DNA from 2 places in the Xenorhabdus bharatensis genome. Region 1 is predicted to be linked to the other one. Evidence: predicted binding sites of a transcription regulator. Region 1 holds the regulator's gene; the other holds the start of a gene.
The links. The regulator PurR, encoded in region 1, represses purine synthesis genes. The targets are predictions, from matches to a motif close to CANGCAAACGTTTGCNTG.

Region 1 (15,939 bases):
CTTTAATGATGCGTATTAACGTCAATAATTTTAAAATAATTAGTGTATTTATTATGCATCTTTTATTGCTGTTTTTTGCGCTTATTACAGGAGCACATTTTTTTATTAGCGAGAGAGGGATAAAAAATAGAGAGGGATTATTTATAAGTGCAGATCGCTCAATTACTGAGCGATCTGCTTTGTAATCAAAAATAATTACAATACATGAACAGAAGATGTATTTGTTGTGCCGCTTGGTACTAATGCACCGGATACCATCACAACGATATCTCCTTTACTTGCCATACCGCTGGCTAATGCAGCTTCTTTACCGATACGGTAAAAATCATCGGTAGAGGCAATTTCTTTGACAACCTGTGTAGAAACGCCTTTAACCAGCAATAACTGACGGGCAGTGATTTCATTGGTAGTTAATGCAAGGATCCGAGCGTTAGGGAAGTATTTACGGACAGATCTTGCAGATTTACCGCCATAAGTTGCAACAACGATCAGAGGGGCTTCCAGTTTTTCCGCAATTTCTACTGCGCCACGGCAGACGGCTTCAGTCACACGCAATTTCTGTGTTTTGGTATTTTCAATCCGGCTACCCATAACACGGTCTGTACGTTCACAGATAGTTGCCATGATGGAAACTGCTTCAACTGGATATTTTCCTTTCGCACTTTCGCCAGAAAGCATTACTGCGTCAGTTCCGTCCAAAATTGCGTTGGCAACATCACCTGCTTCGGCACGGGTAGGGCGTGGATTTTTGATCATGGAATCCAGCATCTGAGTCGCAGTGATGACAACTTTACGTGCAGAGTTACATTTCTCTATCATCATTTTCTGCGCGAAAATAACTTCTTCTACCGGGATTTCAACGCCCAGATCACCACGGGCAACCATGATACCGTCTGAAGCTTCCAGGATCTCATCAAAATTGTTCAGACCTTCCTGATTTTCAATTTTGGAAATAATCTGAATATGTTCACCGCCATGAGCTTTCAGGTGTTCACGAATTTCCAGAACATCAGAACGTTTACGGATGAAAGAAGCGGCGATAAAATCAACACCCTGCTCACAGCCAAAGATGAGATCCTGTTTATCTTTTTCTGCCAGCGCAGGCAGGTTGATAGAAACATTCGGCAGGTTAACGCCTTTGTTTTCGCCTAAGTCACCATTGTTCAGAACTTCACAGATAACTTCAGTTCCGGCGATTTCTTTTACTGTCATGGCAATCAGGCCATCATCGACCAAAACTGTATTACCTACAGATAAATCGGCGGGTAAGCCTGAATAAGTAACGGCAACGCGCTCCTGATTGCCGATAGTGGTTTGATCAGTTGTAAAGGTGAAAGTCTGGCCTGCTGTCAGGGAAACATCGTTGCCATCTTCCAGCTTCATGGTACGGATTTCAGGGCCTTTAGTATCCAGTAAGATAGCTGCTTTTTTACCGGTTTTTGCAGTGACTGCGCGGATATTTTGAATACGCTGACCATGTTCTTCGTAGTCACCGTGAGAAAAATTCAGGCGCATAACGTTCATGCCTGAGTTAAGCAGTTCGGTCAGTTTTTCTTCGGATTCAGTTTTTGGCCCGATAGTACAAACAATTTTGGTTTTTTTCATGACAATCTATCTATTACTGGTTTTAATGGATTAAAAAGAGTGTATCACCAACCATTGACATTATATGCCAGTGTCACTTGGCTCTGTTAGTCTGGCATTTTAAGTTGCGCAACATACATGGAAAACGGATGGCAGAAAAGTGTCAATTGGTTGTTTTTCATCAAGCCAGGCATGTATTAACCATGTGGATTTAGAGCGATTAATCATCTGCAATTTTTTCTGGATTCGGTAAATTAATTGGCTGAAACCATTCAACTAATGACAGTGGCGTATTATAGAGGCTAATTTCTGTGAAATGAATCAAAAAGTGATTCTGGAAAAAATTTATCTTGAAAGAATAACAAATAAGCATATTCATATCAGAAAAATCAGAGAGTTGTTGCGCAACAGTAAAAAAATAATTTTTAGCAGCTTGAATATTGTGGATGAGAAAAGCGTTTTTATAACGAATACGAGTGGCTATCAGAAAAGTAACGGTGATACTACAGATAAATAAAAAGGAGGATATCAAGTGTATGGTGCGTCCGAGTGGACTCGAACCACCGACCCCCACCATGTCAAGGTGGTGCTCTAACCAACTGAGCTACGGACGCACATCAATTTGAATTGCTATGCCAACCAGATATTTGGTGCGTCCGAGTGGACTCGAACCACCGACCCCCACCATGTCAAGGTGGTGCTCTAACCAACTGAGCTACGGACGCAATCTAAATTTCTATGGGTGACAACGGGGACGAATATTAACGATCGCTGAGCTATCTGGCAAGGGAAAAAATGCAAATTCGTGTTTGATTGCTCGCATTTACATCTTTTAGTGTGAATTTGCAGCTTTTTCCCCTTGAGATATTAATTTAATGTACTAAATTAACGGGTAGAGCGGGCGAGGACAGCATGATCAGGCTGCTTTTGTAACCACCAAATCCGGTAGCCAATCATAATTGCAGCAACGGTCAATCCGATAATAAACCCAATCCAGAACCCTTGTGGGCCCATAGGTTCAGTAACAAGATTGGTCAATGCCAGAATATAACCACTTGGTAATCCGAAAATCCAATAGGCGATGAAAGTGATAACGAAAATAGAACGCGTATCTTTATAGCCACGTAATACACCTGAGCCAATGACCTGAACAGAATCGGAAAGCTGGTAAATAGCAGCAAATAACATCAGATTAGAGGCTAATATGACCACTTCAGGATTATCGTTGTACATCATAGCAATCGGTACACGGAATATGGTTGTAAATGCCGCGGTGATACCAGCAATGATTAACCCGAGCACGAGGCTGGTATAAGCTGATACTTTGGCTCCTTCAGTTGATTTCTGCCCGAGGTTATAACCCACCCGGATGGTTGCAGCGATACCAAATGACAACGGGAACATAAACATCAGTGAACTGAAATTGAGTGCGATTTGATGCCCTGCAACATCCACGACTCCAAGAGGGGAGAGCAGCAAGGAGACAACAGCAAACAATGTCACCTCAAAGAACATAGCCAGCCCAATCGGCAACCCAAGCAGAGAAATGCGTTTTTGTGTATGCCAGTGAGGGCGAGAAAAAGTTTCAAATGTGTGAATATCTTTCTGAGATGGTGCATGTTTAACATAGGTAAGTAGTAACAGACACATAACCCAATAAACGCTAGCGGTTGCAACCCCACAACCTACACCACCAAGTTCTGGTGCACCAAACTTACCGTAAATGAAAATATAGTTAACAGGAATATTCACTAATAGCCCGATAACGCCAATAACCATTGCGGGTTTGGTTTTTGACAGCCCTTCACACTGGCAGCGTAAAACCTGATAGAACAGGCAACCGGGTGCCCCCCACATAATTGCATGGATAAAATCGATGGACTTTTGTGCCAGAACGGGATCGACATTATGCTGCGCTTCTATAATAAATCGGCAGTTATATAAAATCGTCATTACAAAGATAGAAAGAAATGTCGCCAGCCAAAAGCCTTGCTGGATCTGGCCTGCAACATTTTTTCTCTGGCCTGAGCCATTCATATGAGCAACGATTGGTGTTAAAGCCATCAACAGCCCTTGAGCAAGCAAAATCGCCGGCAGCCAGATTGACGTCCCTATAGCAACAGAGGACATCTCAATTGCACCTGCCTTACCGGCCATGACTGTATCGACGACACCCATCGCAGTTTGTGAAGACTGAGCGATAATGACGGGGATCCCCAGAGCGAGCAAACTACGCGCTTCATTGAAATATTTCTGCACGTACTACACCTTTTAATTGAAAAATTGACGATAGAAAAAATAAGGAAAATTTCTGCGAGCAAACAGAACTGTTTGAAAAGCAAACTGTTGTTAACGTAGGTATTGTATAGGACTCATTTTACTAATCCAATCATTGTTTGATATTTAGTCTAAATGAGTAATCACATTACACGTGAAATAGTGTTTAAAAGAGATTAGTGGGTTACACTAACTTATTATGTAAAACGATGAAAGAGGTTCCCCATGTTTACAGGCATTGTTCAGGGAAAGGCGCCTATAGTTGCTATTGAAGAAAAAACACATTTTCGGACTCATATAGTCAAATTTCCGGCTGAATTATTACCTGATATTGAAACGGGAGCTTCCGTTTCTCATAATGGCTGTTGTCTGACTGTCACAAAAATTGACGGTGATCTGATTAGCTTTGATTTGATGAAAGAGACGCTGCGTCTGACTAATCTTGGTGAGCTTAAGATTGGTGATTTAGTCAACTTGGAAAGAGCAGCAAAATTTGGTGATGAAATTGGTGGGCATTTAATGTCCGGCCATGTGATTACAACAGCTGAAATTGCGAAAATTTTCACTTCAGAAAATAACCATGAAATATGGTTCCGTATTTATGACAAACAATTAATGAAATATATCCTGCATAAAGGATTTGTTGGCATTGATGGAATTAGTCTGACCATTGGAGATGTCGTCAATAATCGTTTTTGTGTTCATTTGATACCGGAAACGTTAGAGCGTACGACATTGGGTAAAAAGCGTATCGGTCATAAAGTGAATATTGAAATTGATCCGCAGACTCAGGCTATTGTAGATACTGTTGAGCGTTTCATGGCTCAGAAAGAGCAAGAAAAAGTATTATCACAATTGGAAGATAATTAAAATATGACAGAAAAAAGCTACAGTTTTCATTTCTGTAGCTTTTTAATGGTATTGCAAATCCATTATAAGCAAAATATTAACGCGGAACTCTTAATCCATTTTCAATTCCACGTGGGCTGAACATAACCTGCCATAACTGGATATCTCTGGCACGAAACGCCCCGGCACAGGCATTCAGATAATAACTGAACATTCGTTTGAAGCGGGGGCTGTAGTTATCAGCTATTTTATCCCAGTTTGTAATAAAACGTTCATACCATGCCATTAGAGTACGATCATAGTCAGCTCCGAAGTTATGCCAGTCTTCCATCACAAATTTCCCGGTGCTTGCTTTAGCAATCATTGAAATTGATGGCAAATGACCATTAGGGAAAATATATTTACCGATCCACGCATCGACATTCACTTTATTCCGATTGGAACCAATGGTGTGAAGTAAGAAAAGGCCATCAGGCTTCAGATTCCTACGTACTACGTCGAAGTAATTAGCATAATTTTTGGAGCCTACATGTTCAAACATGCCGACAGAAACGATTCTGTCAAATTGGAGGTTCAGATCCCGATAATCTTCAAGGATAATTTTCACATCCAGATCTTTACAGCGCTCCTGAGCATACTTTTGTTGCTCCACTGAAATAGTCACCCCAGTGACGGAAACAGAATAATGTTTAGCTGCATAAGCGGCTAATCCTCCCCAACCGCAACCGATATCCAGCAAAGTCATGCCCGGCGATAACTGTAGTTTTTCGCAAATCAGCCGAAGTTTATTAGACTGAGCTTCTTCCAGTGAATTCGTATCTTTCCAGTAACCGCATGAATATTGCATATTGGGATCAAGCATGAGTGTAAATAGGTCATTACCCAAATCGTAATGTTCTTCCCCTACAATCCATGCCCGTTTGGGGGACTGTAAATTAAACAAACGGGAAGTCATGATCATCAAAATGTCCTTAAAATTTTTTGGAATTTTGTGTTCCAGACCCGCCCGTAATATCTTATAAAAGAAAACATCTAAACGCTCACAATCCCACCAGCCATCCATATAGCTTTCGCCTAATCCTAAAGATCCCTGTTTCAATACTCTTTTATAAAAATCAGGGTTTTTGACTTGTATGTCAAAAGGGCGTTCTCCATTAATTTGAATACCGGCTTCCTGAAGCAGGTCATTAGCAATCCTGTGCCACTGGTCAGTGATTTTCTTATTTCCTTCAACGAAAGATGAACTCATATACTCTCCAACATTTATGTGGTGGAATTTTGAGGTACCTCTTTGTTACTGGTTATTTATACTTCCCTGGATTCGTTTTCTTACCGCTGAACTGAATTTTGAAATCCGTAGGGAATATTGAAACTAATCAGAAAATGACTTAAAGGCAGTTATGCCATTCGTCCGTGATATAAAAGAGAGCTTCATTGCTCTTCTAAACCTCAAATTCCGAGCTTTTTAGAATAATGAATCTATATGAGTATATGGGTGAAATAATATTTAAACAATATGCTGGAGGAAGGTCATATCATCATATGACCTTTAGTTTAGAGTATTCTTAGGTATTATATTGTGGAGTAACTAATCAATTTATAATTAGTTGCCAATATCACACTTTCTCTTTTGTAAATAATAACCTATTACCATTGGGATAATGGTTGCTACCATCACTGTTGTCGTTGACAAGAGAGGGCTTTTCATAAACATGGCAACAAGCATGCTGGCCATAAAGCAAAGGCCTAATTGTAAAGCATTTTGCAATGCAGCCGCTTTACCGCTGTCTTTCGGATAAACAGAAAGAGCATTTGCTACAGCGATAGGATAAGAAGCCCCATTCATTGCTGCCATAACACAAAAAGGAATAAGAATAACGATGAAAGAAGGATAGAACCAAGCAGCTAAATAGATAAGTACCATGCTGATGGCATAACCTGCCAATAAGATAGGAAATATAGTTTCACTTTTAACTTTTTCCAACAAAATACGGCAACCATACCCACCGACCATAAATGCCAAAGTTTGTGGAATATAACTTAAACCGATATCTGTTGCGTCATAGCCCATGCTATTTAAAATAGTTGGTGAACCCGTTAACCAGGCAAAAAAGCCTGCGCTACAGGAAGCATAAATCAAAACATTGCCGCTAAAAGCTGATGACTTCAATAAAGTGAAGAAAGAAGCACTATTATTATCTGCGCTGGTATCAATGGGAACACGTTTGTTCGTCAGAAAAAGTGTAGGTATCAGTAGTAACAGCGTTACCGCCATCAAGACAAGAAATATCATTCTCCAGCTGGTGTGTGACAGTAACCATGCGCCTAATAATGGTGCAAGGGCAGGGGAAAGCGCAACTAATGGCATAATCATAGCGAAAACACGTTTTGTGCGCTCAGCATCATATCTGTCGACAACCAGAGCCTGCCAGGAAACGGCAGCAGAGCAAACGCCAACAGCCTGAATAAATCTCAGGACAAGTAATTGAGTTGCATTTGTTATCCAAAGTATACCCAAACAGCTGAGGCAGAACAGGGATAAGCCGATAATCAGAACAGGCTTTCTTCCCAGACGATCAGAAAGTAATCCCCATAAGAGTTGAGCAACGGCAAAACCGCCGAGAAAAATGCTGAGACTTGCACTGATAGCACCTTTTGATGTGTTTAAATCTTTGCTCATGGCATCAAAGGCAGGCAGATACATATCAATGGCTAAGTAACCGAGCATACTCAGGCCGGCAAGATAGAACATAAATGGAAGAGAGTTTTTATTTGTTGTCATTGTGTTAATAAATCGCGTTAGTCAATCGGTGTGGTAATTGATAAAGAAATATGGAGCTTATTTTATATGGCGTGATTTTTGATTGTGAAACGGTATTATTTGTACCATGCTATGAAAAAAATTAAAAGGAAGAAACATGTGGTCTGAATATTCTCTGGAAGTTGTTGATGCGGTGGCAAGAACAGGAAGTTTCAGTGCGGCTGCATCAGAGCTTCACCGTGTGCCTTCTGCCGTCAGTTATACGATAAAGCAACTTGAAGAATGGCTGGCAGTTTCTCTGTTTGAACGCCGTCACCGTGACGTAGAGTTAACTGAAGCGGGAGCCATTTTTGTCAAAGAAGCCCGTTCTGTTATCAAAAAAATGAATCATACCCGGCACCAATGTCAGCAAGTGGCAAACGGGTGGCGCGGTCAACTCAGTATTGCTGTTGATCAGGTTGTTAAACCAGAACGGACACGCCAGCTTATTCTGGATTTCTATCGTCATTTTCCGGATATTGAGTTATTTATCTATCCCGAAGTTTTTAATGGCGTCTGGGATGCGCTGGTGGATGGGCGAGTTGATGTTGCTATTGGTGCAACCCGTGCTTCTCCTGTGGGTGAGCGATACAGTTTCAGGGATATGGGTTTTATGCCGTGGCTGTGTGTTGCCAGCCCTGCGCATGAGCTGGCACTCATAACGGAAAAACTAAATGATGACCAATTGCGGCCTTATGCCAGTTTATGTCTTGAGGATACATCACGTAATCTGCCTAAGCGTGATACATGGGCTTTAGATAATCAGCGACGGTTGGTGGTTCCTGATTGGGAGGCGGGATTGTCATGTTTAATGGAGGGGTTATGTGTGGGAATGGTGCCTAAACACCGGGCCTTGCCGCTTATTCGTCAGAGAAAATTGTGTGTACTTGAACTTGAGCAGCCGTTACCTGATAGCCCGTGCTGCCTGACATGGTCACAGAAAAGCCATTCACCTGCATTAAGCTGGTTGCTTGGATATCTTGGTGATAACACAACGCTTAATGCTGAATGGCTGCAAGAAGACTAACTGTTAGCGGCGATAATCAATAAAAGGACCATCAGCAACAGAACGACGCTCTACAAGACGCGGGTGGACTTCGATGGTTTGAGCATCTTCACGTTTATTGATAATCCTATCAAGTAGCGTGGAGAAAGCCATTTGTCCCAGCCGTTCTTTAGGTTGGTGAATCGTTGTCAGTGCGGGTGTGAAATAGCGGGCATTACGGATATTGTCATAACCAATGATAGAAATATCCTGAGGGACGCGTAAACCCATCTCATCGGCAGCACAAATAGCGCCCATTGCCATCACATCCCCACCACAGAACACCGCAGTAGGGCGATGCTTCTGGTTTAAGATCTTACACATGGCCTGATAACCTGATTCAGGCTCAAAATCTCCCTGAACAATCCACTCATCCCGAATAGTAATATTGGCTTCTTTCAGTGCCTTGATAAAACCCTGATGACGCCCGCCGCCTGTATTTCTGGCTAATGGGCCGGGAATGGAGGCAATATCACGATGCCCACGTTCAATCAAATATCGGCCTGCTAAATAACCGCCGTGGAAGGCATTATCAATAATGGCATCCGTAAAATCCCCTCTGGATTCCCCCCAATCCATGACAACCATAGGAATATTGCGATAATCCTCCAGCATCCCCAGCAACTGTTGAGGATATTCTGAACACATAATTAACAAGCCATCTACACGTTTTTGTGCCAGCATTGCGAGATAAGCTTTTTGTTTGTCGAGGTTGTTATGGGAATTACATAAAATCAATGTATAGCCTTTGCTATAACAACTATTTTCGACAGACTCGATGATTTCAGCAAAATAAGGTGCTTCACTTGAAGTTGCCAATAACCCGATAGATTTTGTGTGGTTGACTTTTAAGCTTCGGGCAACGGCACTGGGAGAATAATTCAGTTCCTTAATGGCAGCCCATACTGCGGCTTTCGTATCTTCGGCGACGAAACGGGTTTTATTAATAACATGGGATACGGTTGTGGTTGAAACACCAGCGCGTTTAGCCACATCTTTAATCGTTGCCATGATAAAAAGGACTCCTGACCTTTTGGTCTAAATTTGTATACCCTTTATCTGGATATAGATCTTTGTTAATCATTTGCCAGTATTATATTTGTATATAGGAAGATAACTGGCAATAATTTAGTGATAAACCGTGAATTTTGTCTGATCTAGCTCAAAAGTGAAAGCAGTAATCGATGCTATAAAGTATATGTATTAAATATCACAGTGCGATTTTTAATCTTTGAGATAAATAACCACTTAAAATTTATGGTGTTGCTGAGTCTTAATTTTCACGATGAGGATGGTTTATGGATACAGATCTGAAATTGGGATTATTGACTGCTTGTAGTGCGTTAGTCATGATTGTTTTTCTGGCGAGTCTCTGTTTGATCGCCTGAGTACGGAAATAACCTTAAGCCCAGAAATAACATAGTGGTGAAACGCCATCTATTTTTCAAGGGGAAGTTTTTCACGCTTCAGCTTCAGACAGCATAACAGTGCGCAGAACCGGAAAAACTTGCCCTTGTATTGTACTGATAGGCTAATTAAGCCAGATTTTCTTCCACAAACTGCCAGTTAACCAGAGCCCAGAAATGCTCCAGATATTGAGGACGGGCATTGCGGTAATCGATGTAATAAGCATGTTCCCATACATCAACGGTCAGAACAGGTTTATCTTCACCAGTCAGTGGAGTTGCTGCATTGGAAGTATTAACGATAGCCAGGCTACCATCAGTTTTCTTGACCAGCCATGTCCAGCCGGAGCCGAAGTTTTTCAGGGCTGAATCAGTAAATTGCTGTTTGAATTCAGCAAAAGAGCCGAAAGCTTTGTTGATGGCTTCTGCAACTTTGCCGGTAGGTTCACCACCACCGTTTGGTGACAGGCTGTGCCAGTAGAAAGTGTGGTTCCATACTTGCGCAGCATTATTGAAGATACCGCCATCAGAAGTCTCGATGATTTCTTCCAGTGTTTTCCCAGCAAACTCTGTACCTTTAATCAGGTTATTCAGATTCACAACATAAGCATTGTGATGTTTGCCGTAATGATATTCCAGAGTTTCTGCTGAGATATGAGGTTCTAAGGCATCTTTAGCATAAGGTAATGCTGGTAATTCAAAAGACATTGCATACTCCTTTTAATATCGGGTTTTTGGCTTTATAAACCATGATTCGTAAAGTATTAATCATGGATAGAGCAAATTTAAGCTTATTATCATGTTGCTATTTTAGTGATTATCTTAACAACTTTTCTGCTAAATAACAGGGAAAAAGATGCGATTTAATAATGAGCTGATGTAGAACTGTTCAGTTTTAATGGATTAAATATTTATAGGGTATGAAAATATCAGTGATTACAATTTGTTGTTCAGAATAAAAATTTGCAGCAGCACGTTCGCTGTAGAAAACCAGCACCAGAAAGTGGTATTCTGAATCAATCTTTTCTGATGCTGATAAACAGCACCTGCGGTTTAAGGAAGTAAAAATGACGACAATTGAGAAAATCGAACGCCAAATTAATGAAAACCCGATTTTGCTGTACATGAAAGGCTCACCAAAGCTGCCAAGCTGTGGTTTCTCTGCTCAGGCTGTTCAGGCTTTATCTGCATGTGGTGAACGTTTTGCTTACGTGGATATCTTGCAAAACCCAGATATCCGTGCTGAATTACCTAAGTATGCTAACTGGCCGACATTCCCTCAACTTTGGGTTGATGGTGAGTTAGTCGGGGGATGTGACATCCTGATGGAAATGTATCAACGCGGTGAACTGCAAACATTGATTAAAGAAACCGCGGATAAATACCGTGAACAAGAAGACAGCCAGTAAGATTTGATAATCATTATTGGTACTAAGAGCCTAATCAAATAGGCTCTTAGTTTATCAGACTTCGTCGTCCGGAGTGGCCAGCGGCCAACCACCTAATCGCTTCCAACGATTAACTAGTTCGCAGAAAAGTAGGCTCGTTCTATCTGTATCATAGAGAGCACTGTGTGCCTGATTACTGTCAAAGGGGATTTCTGCTGTAATGCAGGCTTTTGCCAGAATAGTCTGACCGAGCACCAAACCGCTCAGCGCAGCCGTATCAAACGTAGCAAAAGGATGGAATGGATTACGCTTTAAACGAGCGCGTTCAGCTGCCGCCATAACAAAATTGTGATCAAAACTGGCATTATGAGCAACTATAATGGCACGGTTGCAATTATTCTCTTTCATACCTTTGCGGATCATCTTAAAAATGGCATGCAGCGCAGTATATTCGCTGACAGCTCCCCGTAATGGATTAGTCGGGTCAATACCTGTAAATGCCAGCGCAGCCGGATCAAGATTAGCTCCTTCAAAGGGTTCAATATGGAAATGCAGCGTATCAGCCGGAGCCAGCCAACCTTCGGCATCCATTTTTAAAGTCGTTGCAGCTATCTCAAGTAAAGCATCTGTCCGCGCATTAAACCCAGCGGTTTCTACATCAATAACAACGGGGTAATAACCACGAAAGCGTCCACTGAGCATGTTTTGATCTTTTATATTAGACATCTGATTTTATTCTTAACTTCAGGATAGCGGATATTATGACAAAATTTATTGTGCATTGCAGAAGTAATATCGACCTAGTGGAAACGAAGGGCATGTTAAAGATGCCCTTGTATATGGAGACTTGCATATGGAAAATAATTAATGACCTAATGCGTTACTGGCGCTTTCATTTTCAATGAGTTCGATTTTATAACCATCTGGATCTTCAACAAAAGCGATAACAGTTGTTCCGCCTTTCACTGGCCCAGCTTCACGAATTACATTGCCTCCAGCAAGTTTAATACGTTCACACGTTGCCGCAACATCATCAACACCTAAAGCAATATGACCGAATGCTGTACCCATTTCGTAGCTCTCAACATCCCAGTTATACGTTAATTCGATGACCGCACCTTGGCTTTCATCAGAGTAACCTACAAAGGCGAGGGAATATTTATACTCTGGATTCTCACTCGTACGAAGTAGACGCATGCCCATTACTTTAGTATAAAAATCAATCGACCGTTGCATGTTGCCAACACGGATCATTGTATGAAGTAGACGCATGATTACCTCTTATGTTTATGGTTTTATATCAAAATAGTAATTTCACGAAAGTGCAAAATGGCGGAATTTCGTGCTCTGACCCCATTGTTTTTTAACTATATAGGGTAAACACACGGTAATTCAATGCGTCCTTTCACCTTTGTTTTACTCGAGACTACTTTGTAATCACTTATTTGATGTGAGCTGGATCTAGATAATGTTGTAGTTCTCTCAGAGATAATCGTTTAGGTAATTTTGTATACAGGAGGATGACATGGCTGAGCAACTAGAGTTTTTTGTTATTCCGAATCCTTGCAAAGGGATTTGTGAATCAGGTCCCAGTGGTTTCTGCCGAGGTTGCTATCGTAATAGGGAAGAACGCTTTATGTGGATGAAATTATCTGATGGGCAAAAAAGAGAAATATTGCGGTTATGCCATGATAGATATCTGCGGACACTGAAAAATAACGGACATGACGAAGTTGTTCCATCAAAACAGCTTGGTTTATTTTAATTCACATTTTCAACTGTTAATGAAATTTTCTTATATGAATAATATTTCATATTTTCATTATGGTTAAGAACTTTTGCCATGATAAAGTGATATTTTATTCATATTACCTATTTTTTATTTGATATAGGTCGTTTAAAAATATTGCAGAGATTGACTAATTAAACCCTTTAGGTAAAGGTTTCTTATCAAATAATTAATTATCGAACAATAATCATGCTAATTTTTTATCTGTTTGTTTTTAATAGGTTTTATAATCTACTTAACGCTAACTGTAAGATAAAAATGATATTAATGTAAAAATATATAGATTAGTATTTGGATGGCGGTTATTCTTATAGAACTTTAACCGAGTGGTACTGTGTCTATTTTTTGGAGTTTGTATCTGTTTCGTTGATATTTAAAATCTTAATAGTTAAGTTGGAGGATTATTTTATACAGTTTATATCGTTGGTGGATTAATGCGCGATTTTATTCGGTGCGCCGTAAAACTTCGCTCTTTAGGGCGACGAAGATGTCAACTTTAAGTAACAAGCCAACGCGATACTAATTAAGTAATTAGCGAAATATCTGACTCTGCTAATGTGAGCAAGATATAGGATGCGTATCCATTATTCATATGAATAAACTGATTGGATAATTCATTGATGTTATATGAGTCTCTAATTATAAGGAGGGGTAATTGGAATTGACATTGGGATCAGACCTGGCACGTTTAGTTCGTGTTTGGCGCGCTTTAATTGATCATCGCTTGAAGCCGTTGAAATTAACTCAGACACATTGGGTTACTCTTTACAATATTAGTTTGTTACCACCGGAGCAGTCACAGATACAACTTGCAAAAGCAATTGGTATTGAACAACCATCCCTGGTAAGAACGTTAGATCAATTAGAAGAAAAGAAACTCATTACAAGGCACACATGTGCTAATGACAGGCGTGCTAAAAGAATCAAATTAACAGAAGAATCAGAAAATTTTATCAGAGAAGTGGATAGTGTTATTGGTTCGACGAGGAAAGATATTTTGGAGGGAATTACTCATGATGAGTTAATTCTACTTGCTTCTGTAATAAAAAAAATCGAAAAAAATATTAGCCAATTACATAAACAGGTAATATAAAAATTAATCGATAAAAAGAAAATCGCGGGCCATATTTTGGTGATCCGCGATTTTTTTGTTTAAATATACTTTAACCCTATTAGATAGGAGAGACTGTTGTCGAATCACCACTATCGGCAATTTTGATACGTTGCCCTTTACTGAATAAAACCTGATCCTGTTTTTGCACCACAACAATGTTTCTTCCACTGTCAGTACGGATTTCCAATTCGACACCTTTTGTTTGATCGATAGCACCTTCAATTCCTTGACCTGCCATTCCACCGACAATAGCACCAGCGGCTGTTGCAAGCCTCTGGCCTCTACCGCCGCCAACCGAATCACCTAACAACCCCCCTAATACTGCACCGCCAATCGCTCCTAGCATGTTTTGGTTACCAGCCTGAGAACCTTTTATCGTGACTGGCCGGACAGACAAAATAGTCCCGTAGGTTACGTTTTGAATTTGTTTGGCCTGATCAATCGAGTAAGTATCGCTAGAAAGTGCTCCCATGTCAGCACATCCGGATAATGTTGTTACTACAACTGCACCAACCAGGAAACGTTTGAACATAGTTACTCCTAATTTTAATGCCTCGAGAGAAATCTGGTAATAACCCTACAATCAAGCATTCGGCTACAATGGTCAGTAACAAGTATAATAATTTTACATGTTACTTATTCTATACATTAATAGCCTCTCTATAAATATATAATAAATTTCTACATTGAACTCCAATAAGAATAATTCCTGACAAAAAGTTTAGCATGTTTTGTGAAGAGCTCTCCAAAACTCAGATTTTATCTCTTATATTCCGAGTGAAACATATATAGTCCAAATCAATGTGTTTTATAGTTACACCGGTGTATTTACAGATGTAATCCATTCTTTAAATAGGGGAATATTTATGAAGTCAGGACGTTATATTGGTGTGATGTCAGGCACCAGTATGGATGGAGTCGATGTCGTTTTAGCAGAGATCAGTGATAAGGCTGTTATACAGAAGGAAAATTACAGTCATCCGTTTCCTCAGGAACTTAAGCAAAAATTACTGGCTATTTGTCAGGGCCAGCAAACCACATTATCAACAGTTGGGCAGCTCGATTATGAGTTGGGAACGCTTTTTGCCGAATCAGTCAAAGGATTATTAAAGAAAACCGGATTAACTGCGAGTGATATCACTGCAATTGGGTGTCATGGTCAGACTGTCTGGCATGAACCTGATGGTGAAAAGCCATTTACGATGCAAATTGGTGATAATAACCGTGTAACGGCATTAACCAATATTACAACAGTAGGTGATTTTCGCCGCCGTGATATGGCTTATGGCGGCCAAGGCGCACCTTTAGTTCCTGCTTTCCATATGGCGGTATTGGGTAATCCAACCGAAAGGCGTGTGATCCTGAATATTGGCGGAATAGCAAACATTTCTGCTCTTCTGCCAAATTCTGCGGTTAAGGGATATGATACCGGGCCGGGGAATATGCTGATGGATGCCTGGACATGGCGTCATAAACAGCAGCCTTACGATAAAGATGCACAATGGGCTGGAGAGGGTAGTGTAAACAACGCTCTGCTTCAGAAGATGCTTTCAGATCCCTATTTTGCACGTACTGCGCCCAAAAGCACCGGGCGGGAATATTTTAATATGGCATGGCTGGAAACACAGTTAGCTGATTTCCCTGATGTCAGTCCGGTCGATGTACAGGCCACTCTTGCGGAACTGAC
Region 2 (15,939 bases), on a different contig from region 1:
AGAAGCAGACTCAGGAAAAAGATGCCCTGATCGTCATGAAAGGCTTGTTACATGATATGCCGGTTGTCGCGGCTGCATCTGAGTTTAACTTTATGGGCGGCTCCATGGGTTCGGTTGTAGGCGCGCGTTTTGTGCGTGGTGTTGAACAGGCACTGGAAGATAACTGCCCGTTTATCTGCTTTGTCTCCAGTGGTGGAGCACGTATGCAGGAATCACTGATGTCACTGATGCAGATGGCAAAAACCAGTGCTGCATTAGCGAAAATGCAGGAGCGTGGCTTACCTTATATTTGTGTTCTGACTAACCCGACGTTCGGTGGTGTGACCGCAAGTATGGGTATGCTGGGTGACATCAATATTGCCGAGCCTAAGGCATTAATCGGTTTTGCTGGCCCACGGGTTATCGAGCAGACGGTACGTGAGAAATTACCGGAAGGTTTCCAGCGCAGTGAATTCCTGCTGGAAAAAGGTGCGATTGATATGATAATGCGCCGTCCGGAAATGAGAGAAAGAATTGCCAGTATGCTTGCCATGCTGACTCATCAGCCACATCCCGACGCGAAAACAGCGGTAACAGAAATTGTTGCTGAACCTACTGACGTCGAAGTTGACATACACATCAACCCTAATAAAGAAGATGTCTGATACTTTACAAATTCCTCAAGCCACATCGTCACTGACGATGTGGCTTTCCTACCTTGGAAACCTGCACCCGAAAGCGATTGATATGGGGCTTGAGCGTATCGGTACCCTTGCCGATAAACTGGATTTACTACATCCGGCCCCTAAAGTCATTACGGTATCCGGTACCAATGGTAAGGGCACAACCTGCCATACCCTTGAATCCATTTTTCTGGCTGCGGGCCTGAAAGTTGGTGTTTATAGCTCCCCGCATCTGGTGCGTTATACCGAGCGGGTACGTATTCAGGGTCAGGAACCTACAGAACAGGATTTTTGCCGTGTATTTGCTGGCATTGAATCCCAGCGTGGTGATATCTCCTTAACCTATTTTGAATATGGAACACTGGCGGCATTACAGCTCTTCAGAGAAGCTGATCTTGACGTTGTGATCCTCGAAGTAGGGCTGGGTGGGCGCCTAGATGCCACGAATATTGTCGATGCAGATATTGCCGTAGTTACCAGCATTGCACTGGATCATACCGATTGGCTTGGCGCGGATCGTGAACGTATCGGACGCGAAAAAGCGGGTATTTTCCGTCAGGGCCACTTTGCTGTCGTTGGCGAGCCGGATATGCCACATTCCATTGCTGATGTTGCCGATGAACTGGGCGCAAAATTATTCAGCTGTGGTAAAGACTGGGATTTTGCTCAGGAAAAAGAGAGCTGGCACTGGCGCACAGTTGATCGACAATTTAACTCGTTGCCGATCCCTAACCTGCCATTAGCGAATGCTGCAACTGCACTGGGCGTCATTCATTGTCTGTTACAGCAGAATGATAAAGTCAGTCAGGCGATTGATGAACAGGCTATTCATGATGGTTTGAAGCGTGCCCAGTTACCGGGGCGTTTTCAAATCATAGGGGAAAAGCCGCGTATCATTCTGGATGTGGCTCATAATCCCCACGCCGCCGGATATCTGGCACAAAAACTGACGGAGTTATCCCGTTCACCGGGCAGTAAAGTACGGGGTGTTGTCGGCATGTTGCAGGATAAAGACATTGCGGGAACACTGGCCTGTCTTACTCAGCAAATTGACGAATGGTATTGTGCATCACTGCATGAATTTCGTGGTGCAGAAGCGGCTGTGCTGGCGGAACACTTACCCGATGCCCGAATATTCCCGGATGTTGAACAGGCATGGCATCAGGCTATGGAAGAGGCATCAGAGCAGGATATTATCGTGGTCTGTGGTTCTTTCCATACGGTCGCTCATGTTATGGAGTCATTGGAGGAGATAAAGGGACGTGGCAAGTAAATTTCAAAATCGCTTAGTCGGAACCATCGTTCTGGTGGCACTGAGTGTCATCGTACTGCCGATGCTACTGGACGGCGATAAGAAATATAATGAGGGAAAATTCGCTTCTATCCCATTAGTGCCTAAGCCGGGTGATGAAGAGAATATTGATTCGATTCCGCCACTGACACAAAGTATGCTGTCTACACCTCCGGAAGGGGCTGCAGAGGCGATGCAGACACAAACTCAGGAGCGACAGCAAGGTACGGATACGGCAGGTACTGATACATTTTCCGGTGCTTCGGCTCCGGAACCAGTACCGGAGCCGCCAGCTGTAACGTCAAGAGACAGCGGAGAACAGGTAAAATCTGATCTTCCTGTTATTCCTAAACCAGAAACCAAACCGCAGGTTAAGGTAGAGAATCGCACTGAAAGCCAGCCGGAAATGAAATCCCGGTCTGTTGAGCAGGCGCCGCAGGCGGTTGCTTACGTTGTCCAGCTTGGGGCATTAAAAAATGCGGATAAAGTAAATGAAATTGTGGCTAGGCTGCGTCTTTCCGGGCATCAGGTGTATACGGTTCCTTCTTCGGCAGTACAAGGCCAGTTAACCCGGATCTATGTCGGGCCGAATGCATCAAAACAGGCTTTGGGGTCTATTTTGCCTGAACTGAAAGAATTAACCGGTTTACAGGGGCAAATTAAAAATTACACGCCATAACATCATGGTCTTACATACCGGGTTAAAACCCCCCGTGAAAGTTCAGGAGCCCTTCATAATGCACATAGCTTGTACAGGCAGATATGAGCGGTTCCTTAAATTATTTTTAATAGCGGAGTGATAAATCTGCTACGCAAACGTTTTCGTTTTCTGTTAGAATGCGCCCGACCTGAAAGTCGGGAGCCTGTTTTGGATTAAAATATGGTCTGGATAGATTATACAATTATTGCCATTATTGGTTTCTCTGCACTGGTCAGCCTGATTCGGGGCTTTGTTCGTGAGGCACTTTCACTGATCACTTGGGGATGTGCTTTCTTTGTTGCAAGCCACTTCTATACTTACCTGGCGGTTTATTTTACCCGTCTTGGCGATGAGCTGGTGCGCAATGGGGTTGCGATTGCTATTTTATTCATTGCAACACTGATTGTGGGTGCAGTAGTAAATTATGTGATTGGTTCACTTGTTCAGCGAACAGGCTTATCAGGTACTGATCGGGTTCTGGGGATCTGTTTCGGGGCACTGCGGGGTGTCTTAATCGTTTCTGCTATTTTGTTTCTTGCAGACTCATTTACTCCGCTTCCCCAAAGTGCGGACTGGAAACAGTCGCAGTTGATCCCTCAGTTCAGTCAAATTATCAGGTGGTTTTTTGACTACCTGCAAAACGCGTCGAGTTTCCTACCGGAGAAATAGCCTTCTCCGCCTGACTGATGAGGAAAGACTACATGTGCGGTATTGTTGGTATCGTTGGTTTTACATCGGTTAACCAGTCGATTTATGATGCATTGACGGTGCTTCAGCACCGTGGACAGGATGCAGCAGGTATTGCGACTATTGATGGTAACAATGAATTCCGTTTACGTAAGGCCAATGGTTTGGTTAAAGATGTGTTTGAAACAAAACACATGTTACGTTTACAAGGGGCAATCGGAATTGGGCATGTCCGCTACCCGACAGCGGGGAGTTCCAGTGCTTCTGAAGCCCAGCCTTTTTATGTGAACTCACCTTTTGGTATCACATTGGCACATAACGGCAATCTGACAAACGCGCTGGAACTGAAAAAAAGTCTGTTTGAAAATGCCCGTCGCCATGTCAACACTACGTCTGATTCTGAAATCCTGCTGAATATCTTTGCTGATGAGTTAACGCAATTTCCGCATTTCCCATTAGAGCCTGATGATATTTTTGCAGCAATTGCGGCAATGCACCGGAAAATCCGCGGTGCTTATGCCTGTGTTGCTATGATTATCGGGCATGGTTTGGTGGCTTTCCGTGATCCGAACGGGATCCGGCCTCTGGTATTAGGGAAACGTACACTGGCAGATGGCCGCAGTGAATATATGGTGGCCTCGGAAAGTGTGGCACTGGATACCTTAGGGTTTGAGTTCCTGCGGGATGTTGCTTCAGGTGAAGCCATTTATATTACTGAGCAGGGGCAATTATTTACTCGCCAGTGCGCAGAAAGCCCCTCATTAACTCCCTGCCTGTTCGAATTCGTTTACCTTGCCCGCCCTGATTCCTTTATAGATAAAATTTCCGTTTATAACGCCCGGTTACGGATGGGAAGAAAGTTAGGGGAAAAAATAGCCCGTGAATGGGAAGATTTACAAATAGATGTTGTTATCCCCATTCCTGAAACTTCCTGCGATGTCGCACTGGAAATCGCTCATATTCTGGATAAACCTTATCGTCAGGGGTTTGTTAAAAATCGCTATGTCGGGCGTACCTTCATTATGCCCGGTCAGCATGAACGCCGGAAGTCAGTCCGGCGTAAACTGAATGCCAACCGTGCTGAATTCCGTGGCAAAAATGTTTTACTGGTGGATGATTCGATTGTCCGTGGTACAACGTCGGAGCAAATTGTGGAACTGGCCCGGGAAGCTGGCGCTAAAAAAGTCTATTTTGCTTCGGCTGCTCCTGAAGTCCGCTTCCCGAATGTCTACGGAATAGACATGCCAAATGCTAATGAATTGATCGCCCACGGTCGCGAAGTTAATGAAATTCGCCAGTTGATTGGTGCTGATGCCCTGATATATCAGGATCTTTCTGATTTAATCGCTGCGATGCATGAAGAAAACCCGGATATTGAAAAATTTGAATGTTCAGTTTTTGACGGTATCTATGTCACGAAAGATATTGATCAGACTTATCTCGATTATCTGGAAAACCTACGTAAAGATGATGCCATGAAATTACAGGGGCAGAGCGAAATCGAGAGTCTGGAAATCTATAATGAAGGATAATAACATTCCTATCATTAAATTATTTCCGGTATTACTGAGGAGCGCATGAAAAAACTGATCGTCGGTCTGACAGGGGCAAGTGGTGCAATTTATGGCATTCGGCTGCTACAGGTTTTGCAACCTGTAGAGGGTATTGAAACACATCTGATAATCAGCCAGTCAGCCCGGCAAACACTGGCACTGGAGACAGACTACACTTTGCGTGAAGTACAGTCCCTTGCTGATGTGGTGCACGATAGCCGTGACATTGCCGCCTCTATCTCTTCGGGGTCATTTAAGACATCAGGGATGGTGATCTTACCTTGTTCCATCAAAACATTATCGGGCATTGTGCATAGTTACACAGATGGCTTAATCACCCGTGCTGCCGATGTGGTTTTGAAAGAAGGGCGTAAACTGGTGTTGGGCATCAGAGAAACGCCATTACATCTGGGGCATTTAAGGTTAATGACTCAGGCTGCTGAAATCGGTGCTGTAATTATGCCGCCAGTACCTGCATTTTATCATCGGCCTGAATCTATTCAGGATATTGTTGACCAGACGGTTAACCGTGTGCTTGATCAGTTTGATATCGACCTGCCAGCGGATTTATTTAACCGCTGGCAGGGCGCAAAAACTGTCAGTATTTAACATATCAGTATTTAAAACGTCAGCGTTCAATATTACCTGACGTTTCCCGTTAGTAACTGTTTTAGGGTTTCTTCTAATTCAAAATAGCGGAAGCCGAATCCGGCTTCTTCCAGCCGCTTCGGTATCGCCTGTTGCCCGCCTAATACCAGTGTTGCAGCTTCTCCCATCACGATTTTTAATACGAAAGCCGGGAGCCGGAACACAGCGGGACGATGCAGCACTTTAGCGAGTATTGCGCTGAACTGATCATTATGAACAGGATAGGGCGCAGTCATATTGAAAGGGCCTTCCAGCTCAGGAGAAACCAGCAGATAATAAATACCACTGACCATATCATCAATATGGATCCACGGCATATATTGCCTACCATCTCCTATCGCTCCCCCAAGCCCTAAACGGAACATAGGCAGCATTTTACTGAGCGCACCTCCCTGACTTGCCAGCACAATACCTGTCCTCAGCAAACATACCCGGGTTTTTTCACTTTTAGCCTGTAAGGCCAGTTGTTCCCAGCGTTCACAGAGCTGATGGGAAAATTCATCATGGGGAGGGTCATCTTCTGAGACAAGAGATTGCCCTTGATCGCCATAATATCCGACGGCTGAACCGGAAATAAAAACAGAAGGAGGAGACTCACCTGCTCTTATCAACGCACTTAATTTTTCGGTCAGTTTCCAGCGGCTCTGGCAGAGTTTATCTTTTTGTTTGGGTGTCCATCGCTTATCTACGATAGGTTCACCGGCAAGATTGATAACTGCATCAAAGCCATTCAGATTGTTCCGATCATTCAATGTTGTCCAGCATTCCACCTTATCACTGAATAAAGAATAAACTTTTTGTGGAGAACGGCTCAAAACAGTGATGGAGTGGGAGAGTGAAAGTAATTGATAGATTAACTGTCGGCCTATCAGTCCGGTTCCCCCTGTAACTAAAATATGCATAACCACTCCTTGTGAACAAAGCAAAAGTGGGTATATCTGGGATCTCTCAGGTACAACAACCAGATGGTATCCTGAAAAACGCGAAGTATAGCCAGTGACTGACTATAGCAAGGGATGATGTATACAGCAGCGAAATATGCTGTTATCTGCTATCGACATCAAGTTTTCAGGTGAAAAATTCACGCGGATAAATGATTAGGCCCAGAAAATTTCAAACGACTTCACGGCGACAAAGAAGCGGCCCCCGATAGCATAAGTGCTGATATCGGGGGGTGCGCAGCCGACAAAGAGCCAGCTTGGATACATACTTATTACTTTATGGCTTATTGTAGACGGCTTGCGTTGCAGGACGCTGGCTGATTTTTTCTAACCACTTTTCTACAGCGGGATAATTCTGCAAATTAATTTTTTGATGTTCATAGCGATACGCCCACGGATAAGTAGCAATATCCGCAATACTGTACTCATTGCCGCCGAGATAAGGCGTTTTTTCCAACTGGGTATTCAGTACATTGTATAGCCGCTGAGTTTCTGTTACATAGCGATTTATCGCGTAGGGAACGACTTCAGGCGCATAGTGGTTAAAGTGATGATTTTGTCCGAGCATCGGGCCGAATCCTCCAACCTGCCAGAATAGCCACTGTAATTGCCGGATACGTTCCCGTTCATTCTGGCTCAATAATTTCCCGGTTTTTTCGGCCAGATAGAGCAAAATAGCACCTGATTCGAAGAGAGAGACGGGGTCTCCTCCATCGACAGGCTGATGGTCGACAATGGCAGGGATTTTATTATTGGGTGAAATGGCAAGAAACTCTGGAGTGAACTGTTCATTGGCGCTTATATTGATTGGGTAAATCGTATAAGGGAGACCCGCTTCTTCAAGGAACAGCGCGATTTTATAACCATTAGGTGTAGGGGCATAGTATAGGTCTATCATATAACCTCTAGTAATAATAACGTTAGGATTAATGTTAGATATATTACATTACCATTGTTCCTGTTTGGCTGTAAAATTCCACCGAAGCAAAAGTCGGCATATATATTATTTAGTAAAGGTTTGAAGATGACTCAAGAAAAATCAGTAGATATTGAGTGGGTTGATATTGTCAATGAAGAAAATGAAGTCATCGCGCAGGCAACCCGTGAGCAAATGCGTAATCAAAACCTGAGGCATCGGGCAACTTATATTGTTGTACATGATGGAATGGGAAAAATTCTGGTTCAGCACCGTACAGAAACAAAAGATTTTTACCCCGGTAAACTGGATGCCACTGCTGGTGGAGTCGTAACGATGGGTGAGCATCTGCTTGAATCAGCCCGTCGTGAAGCTGAAGAAGAACTGGGAATCGCGGGAATTCCTTTTGCTGAACATGGGATCTTCTATTATGAAGAAAAAATCTGCCGTATATGGGCAGGCTTGTTCAGCTGTGTCAGCCACGGGCCATTTGCATTACAGGAAGAAGAGGTTTCTGCGGTTTACTGGTTATCAGCGGAAGAAATTGCAGCCCGATGTGATGAATTTACGCCAGATTCGTTGAAGGCCCTTTCTCTATGGTTGTCCCGTAATAAATTATCCTGATCCAAAATATCCCCTTTTTATTGCGTATCAGCAGAATGGAGCCATAACGCTTCATTCTGCATAGCAAAGTCTGATGTAAAACCTCACCGAATATCAGCAGGAATGCACTATACACAATGGAATTCAAGCGGCGTCGCGGTGGCAAGAGAATTCATTCCCGGGGACATAGATAACTATGTGACCGGGCTGTGACTGGAGTGAGTGAGCGCAGCCAACAAAGAGGCAACTTGAAAGGTGAAGTGTATATAATCGTTAGATTTATTTGACAATATAGTATCTCAGATTTTGTCATTTTTTTGTTTTTCTAACTTCTCCGTTAATTTTTCAGATAAATAATCAGCTGTTTTTAATCTTTGCTCATTGATGAATATTTTATTCATCCTGCTTTCCTGATATTTTTTATCTATCACATATTAATTAATCTTTTTTTGTATCTAAATGATGTTATTTATTTGTTTTTTAAAGAATAACCTGTGATTTTTCTTAGGGTAAAGTAATTTTTTAAATTGAAACAATAATGGATTAAAGGTATACCAATATCCTGTTACGTAAAACGTTAGTCGTTTATCTTAATAGCGACAAACATGATAAAATTTATAATGAAGAAAATAACAAATATACTTAATATAAGCTTCGTCTTTTAGGTCAGGTTGATTAGGGGAGTGTTATGGCTTCATTGAATCACAAAAAACATCTGACAATGGCCGATTTTTCCAATGCTATTGTGCGCAGCTTTATTGATATCACTATTATTGGCGGAATTTATTTTTTCCTGTGTGGTTTACAGGGGGAAGCGCCTTCGGCCAGTATTTATCTTATTATTTACCCTTTAGTTTCTATTGTTACAGTTTCTTTTGAGATTATATTTGATAATGTAAAATCTTCCTCGGATAAATATAGTCAACAAACCCTCTCTGGTAATATCAGAAAGTCAGATAAGCTGATAAACAAGAATGGGCATGTTTACCGGTTATGGGGATTGATTACCCTCTATGCCGTTATGTTTTATATTATATTGATCCTGCCATTTTGTTTTTTATTACAGAGTATCTCTGTTTCGTCAAAATTAAATATTTGGCTGGCACTAATCGGCAGTTTTTTATTGATATTACTTTCAAGTTGTTTCATTGTATCCAGACTTAAAAATTACGCTATTGAACTTTATGGCCAACTATTCTCCACGGCAAAGGGAGAAGTAAAAGAAGAAGATAGTGACTCTCATATAATATTTAATTATTTTTTACCTTGGGCAATTATTGGTGCTGCGATTGCAGGGTTATTGGCATATGGTTATTTTCGGGCCGAGAGTGGTAATTTTACAGATGTAATTACCGTTTCAATGGTAGCCTTCAGTGCAGGCGGAACATCTTATATTATTTCTCTATGGATAGCTTATGTAACACAAAAACAATCTATCCTCGATATTAAAGCAAATTTATTACACTTTGAAAAAGATGATAAACTTGATGAATACTCAATGTATTTTCTCATTCATGTTTTCAGTGGTGGTGTCATAACATTAATTTTTATTGCATCTAAATTTTTATCTATTGATCACTTCTCTCTAATACAAATAATAGTTATTGAAACAATTGTCGGAGCTGCGGCGGCTATAGCAGGTTCATTAGCCGGGTTATTAAGAGGCAGATCAAAAACGTTATCCTAAAACGTTTAATTAATATTTTTGTCAGAATATCTTGCTAATCTATTTGAGCTGCGGGTATTTGAAAACATACTCAGAAATATGCTTAATAGGTTGAGTATGGTGTTCCTGATAGCAGATAACAGTGAAAACACTCAATACAGTGCATGAGATATGCGCTGGATATGGGATTGCTTTATTCAGAACGCGAGGGATGTATGTCCAGGACATATTTTTTGCATGACAGAAAAATTAATGGAGATATTGCGATTGTCGGGATGGCAACTCATTTCCCTGATGCCCCGAATTTATATCAATTCTGGGAAAACATCATAGGCAAAAAGGATTCGCTGATCGATATCACGGAGATGTCAAAAGAAGAATATTGGAAAAAAGAAGACTTTTATCATCCAGACCCGACAGCCACTGATAAAACCTATGGTCATCGAGCCGGCTTTGTGCCTGCGATTGATTTTGATCCGGTCGAATTTAAAATTCCTCCCGCTATTCTCGATTCACTCAGTACAGCTCAGTTATTTGCCTTGTATGTGGCTAAACAGGCAATGCAGGATGCTGGTTTGCTGGATCCGCAAAACAGTAAGACTGACCGTGATCGTATTGGTGTGATTTTAGGTGGTGGTGGCAACGGCAATACCTCATTTTCGCTGGCTGCCCGCCAACAGGCCCCTTATCTGCGTGAAATCATGACAAAGGCAGGTCTTTCCGAAGAAGTTGCCGATGAAATTATTGAACGTGCGCACGGAATGTATCTGGAATGGAACGAAGACAGTTTTCCGGGGTTTTTGGGTAATGTGGCCTGCGGCAGGATCGCCAGTTATTTTGATCTCGGTGGGACATCCTATATGGTGGATGCCGCTTGTGCCAGCAGCCTTGCCGCAATCAAGGCCGCTATCGGGGAATTACATTCCGGTAGCTGTGATGCTGTCTTAACGGGCGGTGTCAATTTGGAAAACTCCATTTTCTCTTTCCTTTGTTTCAGTAAAACCCCTGCCTTATCGAGAAATAACGTATCCCGTCCCTTCGACCAGAGCGCTGATGGCATGATGCTGGGGGATGGTGTGGGAATGCTGGTGTTAAAGCGCCTTGAAGATGCAGAGCTGGATGGCGACAAAATCTATGCAGTCATCAAATCCGTTGAAGCCTCCAGTGATGGTCGTGCAAAGAGTATTTTTGCTCCCCGTCTGGAAGGGCAGGTAAAAGCCCTGAAACGGGCTTATGCCAGTGCAGGTATTATGCCGGCTGATATTCAGCTCGTTGAAGCACATGGTACCGGAACCGCTTCCGGTGATGATACTGAACTCAAGAGCCTGCATGCGGTCTTTGGGGAGTTTCAGCTTCCGCCGAAATCGGTGGCAATCGGCAGTATCAAATCTCAGATTGGGCATACCCGTTGCGCCGCTGGCGCGGCTTCGATGATCAAAGTGGCACTGGCGTTACATCATAAGGTATTACCACCGACAATTAATGTGGAAAAACCAACAGATTTGTTGATGTCGGAAACCAGTCCGTTCTATGTCAACAGTGAATCCAGACCGTGGCTACGTTCGTTCAGAAATGCGCCGCGCCGGGCGGCATTGAGTGCATTTGGTTTCGGTGGCACTAACTTTCATGCCATTCTGGAGGAATACGAGAAACAGGCCAATGGCCGTTATCGGTTGAATGAATCACCTTGGGTTGTGTTGCTTAAAGGGGAAAATCCCGCTGAATTACTTACGCAGTGTGAATCCACGTTATCCCTCTTTACCCGTGATGCAGCGGAAAATGCCATCCGTCGGCATCTTGAACAACAAGATATTGATAATTTACAGCAGCATCAGGCCAGAATACTGTTCGTTTCTCAGTCGATAGAACAAACAGTGAAACTGCTTTCCATTGCGATCAGTCAATTACAGAAAAACAGCACAGAAGGTTGGGAACATCCTCACGGGATCTATTATCAGCCTGAAGGAAAAATGCTGGATGGCAGGATCGTTGCTCTGTTTCCGGGGCAGGGTTCGCAATATGTAAATATGGCGCGGGATATTGCCAATGACTACCCTGAAATGCGTCAGGCACTGGAAGTGCTGGATGATGTGGCTGTCAATGAATCAGGTCACGAATTATCCCCGATCATATACCCTGTTCCGGCTTTTTCAGATGAAGAGTATGCCGGACAGCAGCAGCGGCTGACAGACACCGCTAATGCTCAGCCGGCATTGGGGGCAGTTAGCGCCGGTTATTTCAATATATTGGGCAATATGGGATTCAGGCCTGATTTTGTAGCCGGTCACAGTTATGGTGAGGTAACGGCACTTTGGGCAGCGGGTGTTCTTTCCGACAAAGATTTTCATCGGGTTTCCCTTGCCAGAGGCCGAGCCGCCGCATCAGCGAATCGGCTTTGTGGCACAGGCTCTGATGCCGGTGCAATGCTGGCGGCATCATTGCCCCACGCCCGGCGTGGAGAAATCCTCCACCGTTATACAGGCGTTATTATTGCCAATGATAACTCTGAACAGCAGGTCGTCTTCGGAGGAGAGACTGCTCAGATTAATCAACTGCATGATGAATTGAAAAAACAGGGCGTTCATTGTCGTATTCTGCCGGTATCTGCCGCTTTCCATACCCGATTTATCCAGCCCGCTTATCAGCCTTATCGTGAATATCTGGCGGATATTAACTTCCAGTCACCGGAGTGCCAGTTATTTTCCAGTGCCACAGCAGAACCTTATAGCCGCACACCGCAGCTGATCAGAGAATTATTGGCCGAGCAGCTGATAAAACCCGTCAAATTCCGCCAGACCATAGAAGCAATCTACCAACAAGGAGGGCGTTTATTTGTTGAGTTCGGGCCAAAAGGCGTTCTGGGCAAATTAGTGTCCGATATTCTGAAAAATCGCGAGCACACCGTGATTTCAACTAACCCCACCGATAAAGGGGAGGAGAGATTACAGCTAGCCCGTGTTCAGGCCCGGTTACTGGCAGAAGGAGTAAAGCTGCGGGATATCAACCGGTATGTCCGCCTCCAGCCTGTGGAAGAAGAAAGAAGCAGACGTCTGACGTTCAGATTAAGTGGCGGTTTCTTCCTGTCTGAAAAAAATAAAGCCCGGCGCCAGCATGCCTTGCGTGTTGGTGATCATGCTGTTGTTGAGCGGTTTATCGCAGGATCTTTGCCCGTACAGGCAGAAGTTGAAAGTCCCCCTGTTTATGAAGTTGAAAGTAGAGTCGAAGTTATCGCTGAAAGTGATTTTAAAAACGAGATTGAAACCGAGATTGAAACCGAAAAAGTGGTAGAACATAACCAGCCCGTTTCAGCCGAATTTATCCGACAGAACGTACTGACAATTATTCAAAAACGAGATAACCCTATGGAACAGAATAATAAAATAAGTGAAAGCCTGAATGCCGACACACTAAATGAACTGTTGCAGGCCCAACAAGTGATGAGCCAACTACATCAGCAATTCCAGACAAATCAGAAAGAGTATATTCAGTTGCTGAGTATGTTGTTGGAAAAGCAATACAATTTGATGGAAACCTGCCGGGATCATCAGAATCTGTCAGTGATGCTCTCCAGCCTGAGTCAGAGTGTTCAGTTGTTGGATAAAAATCTTGAACTGTATCATACCAACCATGAGCGTTATTTCATGACTCAGCAGAGTCTGTTCCAGTCCGGACAGGTAACTTCTGCTATGTCATTATCGTCTATGCCATCCTCGCCTACGTCATCACCATCGGTGAGCCATGTGACATCGCCTGCTGTTGAATACTCTGCTCCGGTTAAGCCTGTTGAACCGATTTCGACCGTAGTGCCGGACATCCGTTCAGCAGAAAAAACAGAAAAAATAGAAAAAACAGAAAAAATAGAAAAAACAGAAAGAATGGAAGCGGTTGTGGCTGTACGCCCAGTCGTACCGGAAATGCCAGAAATGCCAGAAATGCCAGAAATGCCAGAAATGCCAGAAATGCCGGTTGCACCGATGGTATCGATGGCCGCTTCCGAACCTGCAAATGAGCCTGTTAAACCAGAACCGGCTGAAATTAAAGTAAAAACACAAAAACTCACACCGGAAATCGAAAAGCTGGTCAGGCGTCTTGATCAGATCACTATAGAAAACATTATCAGCCAACTGGTGAATATCGTCAGTGAAAGAACGGGTTATCCGCAAGATATGATCAGCCCGGAGATGGATCTGGAAGCTGATTTGGGAATTGACTCCATCAAACGGTTGGAAATTTTTGGCGCAATGTTTGATGCCTTCTCGGCAAATCTGGAGTTGTACGGTGAAACATCAAGAAATAAAGACTTGGAAAACTTCGAAGTCGATTCACTGAGTACTATCGCCAGAATGAGTAGCTTCTTCAGGGAGATGGTCGATGAAGCGATTGCTGCCTTATATAGCAGGGAGAATGGTTCGGGATCAGAGCATACCCCATCACTGGCAGAAAGCCATCCTGTTGAAAAGCAGCCGAAAGAAATGGCGGCGGACAGAGGCGAGCAATCAGATAAATTACGCTCTCTGGGGTTCGTTACATCAACCATGACCTCATCTGCGAGTACTAATGTAAAAAAGCAGTTGGCTGAATCGCAACGGATAGAAACCTCTGCGGTTCAGCCTGTACTGAATCAACACACTGTATTGAATAAAGACGTTTTGAGCAAAGAAACACCGAACAAAGAAACGGAAAAAGTCCCTTTTGCTGCCTCGCCTGTTTCCCGTTTTGCAGTGGTAAAACAAGCATTGCCGATGCCGGAGCGTTTGCAGGATGTTTTTGCATCCCCGAAATGCTGGCTGATCGTCGATGAAGAAACAGTCGGTTCGACTTGTGCGGATACTTGTGCGGGTACTTGTGCGAATAATATTGCTGAGTCACTGAAAGCGCAGGGGCAGAGAGTTGTCATTATGTCACTGAGGCGGGATCAGGCATCAATGAGCGATGAATCGTTACTGGATGCCGCCCTGACAGATATTGAACGGCAACATGGCTCTATTGACGGCGTTATCTATTTACAGGCGGTCAAACAGCCAGTTAAGGGGCTGACGGATGTCTTCAGTGAGCAGGATTATCGTTCAGTTGAGACAACTTTTCTGTTAGCTAAACGCTTGCAAAGGAGCCTTACGGGCGATGGGAAAAGATCGGGATATTTCATGGTGATTATGCGGGGAGATGGTGAACTGCTGACCTCCGGCCGTGAGTATTTACCTGTCGTTTCTGCGGGTATCACCGGGCTGACAAAATCGCTGAATATTGAATGGGCTAATGTTTTCTGCCGGACAGTAGACATCGATGCCAGCGTCAAAGATCGTGATGTGGCAAAAATAGTGATGGAAGAGCTTCAGGACAACCGGACTGAGATGGGTGAAATCGGGCGTGGTGTGAATAATGAACGCATGACATTGTCACTGACAGAAGAAAAAGCACTGTCAGTGACACCCGAGATGCAGGTCAGTACCCGTGATGTTCTGGTCGTCACCGGAGGTGCCCGTGGCATAACTGCACACTGCATTACTGAACTGGCAAAACAGAGTCAGGCGGCGTTTATTCTGCTCGGGCGTACTGATATTACCGCCCCGCTGCCGGTATGGTCAGCAGGTAAAACAACCCTGTCTGAACGTAAAGCAGCAGCCATTGATTATCTTCAGGAACAGGGTATTCAACCGACACCGGTGAAAGTGAATAACATGCTAAGCCGCCTGATCCATGTTGATGAGATTAATGCCACACTAGAGGCGATCAGGCAGGCAGGGGCACGGGTGATATACCTGCATTGTGATATTACTGAGCCGGAACAAGTGAAAACCGCACTGGAGAAAGCACAGCAGCAATTCGGTCAGATAACGGGGTTGATTCATGGTGCTGGTAATCTGGCGGATAAGCGGATTGAAAAGAAAACACTGGCTGATTTACATTCAGTTTTGTATGCCAAAGTCAGAGGGCTTGAAAATATATGTCGCGCAATAGACTGCACATCTCTGCGACATATCATCCTGTTTTCATCTGTTGCCGGATTTTTTGGTAATGCAGGGCAGACGGATTACTCACTGGCGAATGAAATACTGAATAAATTTGCTTACCTGCCGTTTCACAACAAAAACAAGCAGATAATTCGCTCGGTGAACTGGGGGCCGTGGGATGGCGGTATGGTCAGCGATGTGCTTAAACGGGCCTATAAAGCTCAGAATATGGTGATTATCCCGCTTGAAGAAGGAATACAGCGTTTTGTCCATGAATTCTGCGATTCCCGCACACGCCAGATTACTATTGGTGGAAAAACG

Region 2: the regulator PurR is predicted to act here: its motif matches at 2,763-2,780, upstream of cvpA (colicin V production protein).

What each region holds. Positions count from the first base shown of each region.
Region 1 covers NZ_JBBMXG010000005.1:76,525-92,463, forward strand. Annotated here, with positions in the region: gene pykF (pyruvate kinase PykF) at 196-1,605, opposite strand; tRNA gene AAC855_RS06595 (tRNA-Val) at 2,122-2,198, opposite strand; tRNA gene AAC855_RS06600 (tRNA-Val) at 2,233-2,309, opposite strand; gene AAC855_RS06605 (MATE family efflux transporter) at 2,470-3,843, opposite strand; gene AAC855_RS06610 (riboflavin synthase subunit alpha) at 4,087-4,731, shown strand; gene cfa (cyclopropane fatty acyl phospholipid synthase) at 4,808-5,959, opposite strand; gene punC (purine nucleoside transporter PunC) at 6,314-7,492, opposite strand; gene punR (DNA-binding transcriptional activator PunR) at 7,629-8,537, shown strand; gene purR (HTH-type transcriptional repressor PurR) at 8,541-9,566, opposite strand; gene sodB (superoxide dismutase [Fe]) at 10,091-10,669, opposite strand; gene AAC855_RS06640 (Grx4 family monothiol glutaredoxin) at 11,029-11,370, shown strand; gene rnt (ribonuclease T) at 11,425-12,075, opposite strand; gene gloA (lactoylglutathione lyase) at 12,214-12,621, opposite strand; gene AAC855_RS06655 (DUF1289 domain-containing protein) at 12,875-13,114, shown strand; gene slyA (transcriptional regulator SlyA) at 13,794-14,231, shown strand; gene AAC855_RS06665 (outer membrane lipoprotein) at 14,311-14,784, opposite strand; gene anmK (anhydro-N-acetylmuramic acid kinase) at 15,119-15,939, shown strand, end outside.
Region 2 covers NZ_JBBMXG010000001.1:258,947-274,885, reverse strand. Annotated here, with positions in the region: gene accD (acetyl-CoA carboxylase, carboxyltransferase subunit beta) at 1-644, shown strand, start outside; gene folC (bifunctional tetrahydrofolate synthase/dihydrofolate synthase) at 637-1,935, shown strand; gene dedD (cell division protein DedD) at 1,925-2,632, shown strand; gene cvpA (colicin V production protein) at 2,834-3,322, shown strand; gene purF (amidophosphoribosyltransferase) at 3,355-4,872, shown strand; gene AAC855_RS01040 (UbiX family flavin prenyltransferase) at 4,918-5,502, shown strand; gene AAC855_RS01035 (TIGR01777 family oxidoreductase) at 5,535-6,443, opposite strand; gene AAC855_RS01030 (glutathione binding-like protein) at 6,760-7,380, opposite strand; gene yfcD (NUDIX hydrolase YfcD) at 7,507-8,022, shown strand; gene AAC855_RS01020 (DUF6347 domain-containing protein) at 8,690-9,688, shown strand; gene AAC855_RS01015 (SDR family NAD(P)-dependent oxidoreductase) at 9,883-15,939, shown strand, end outside.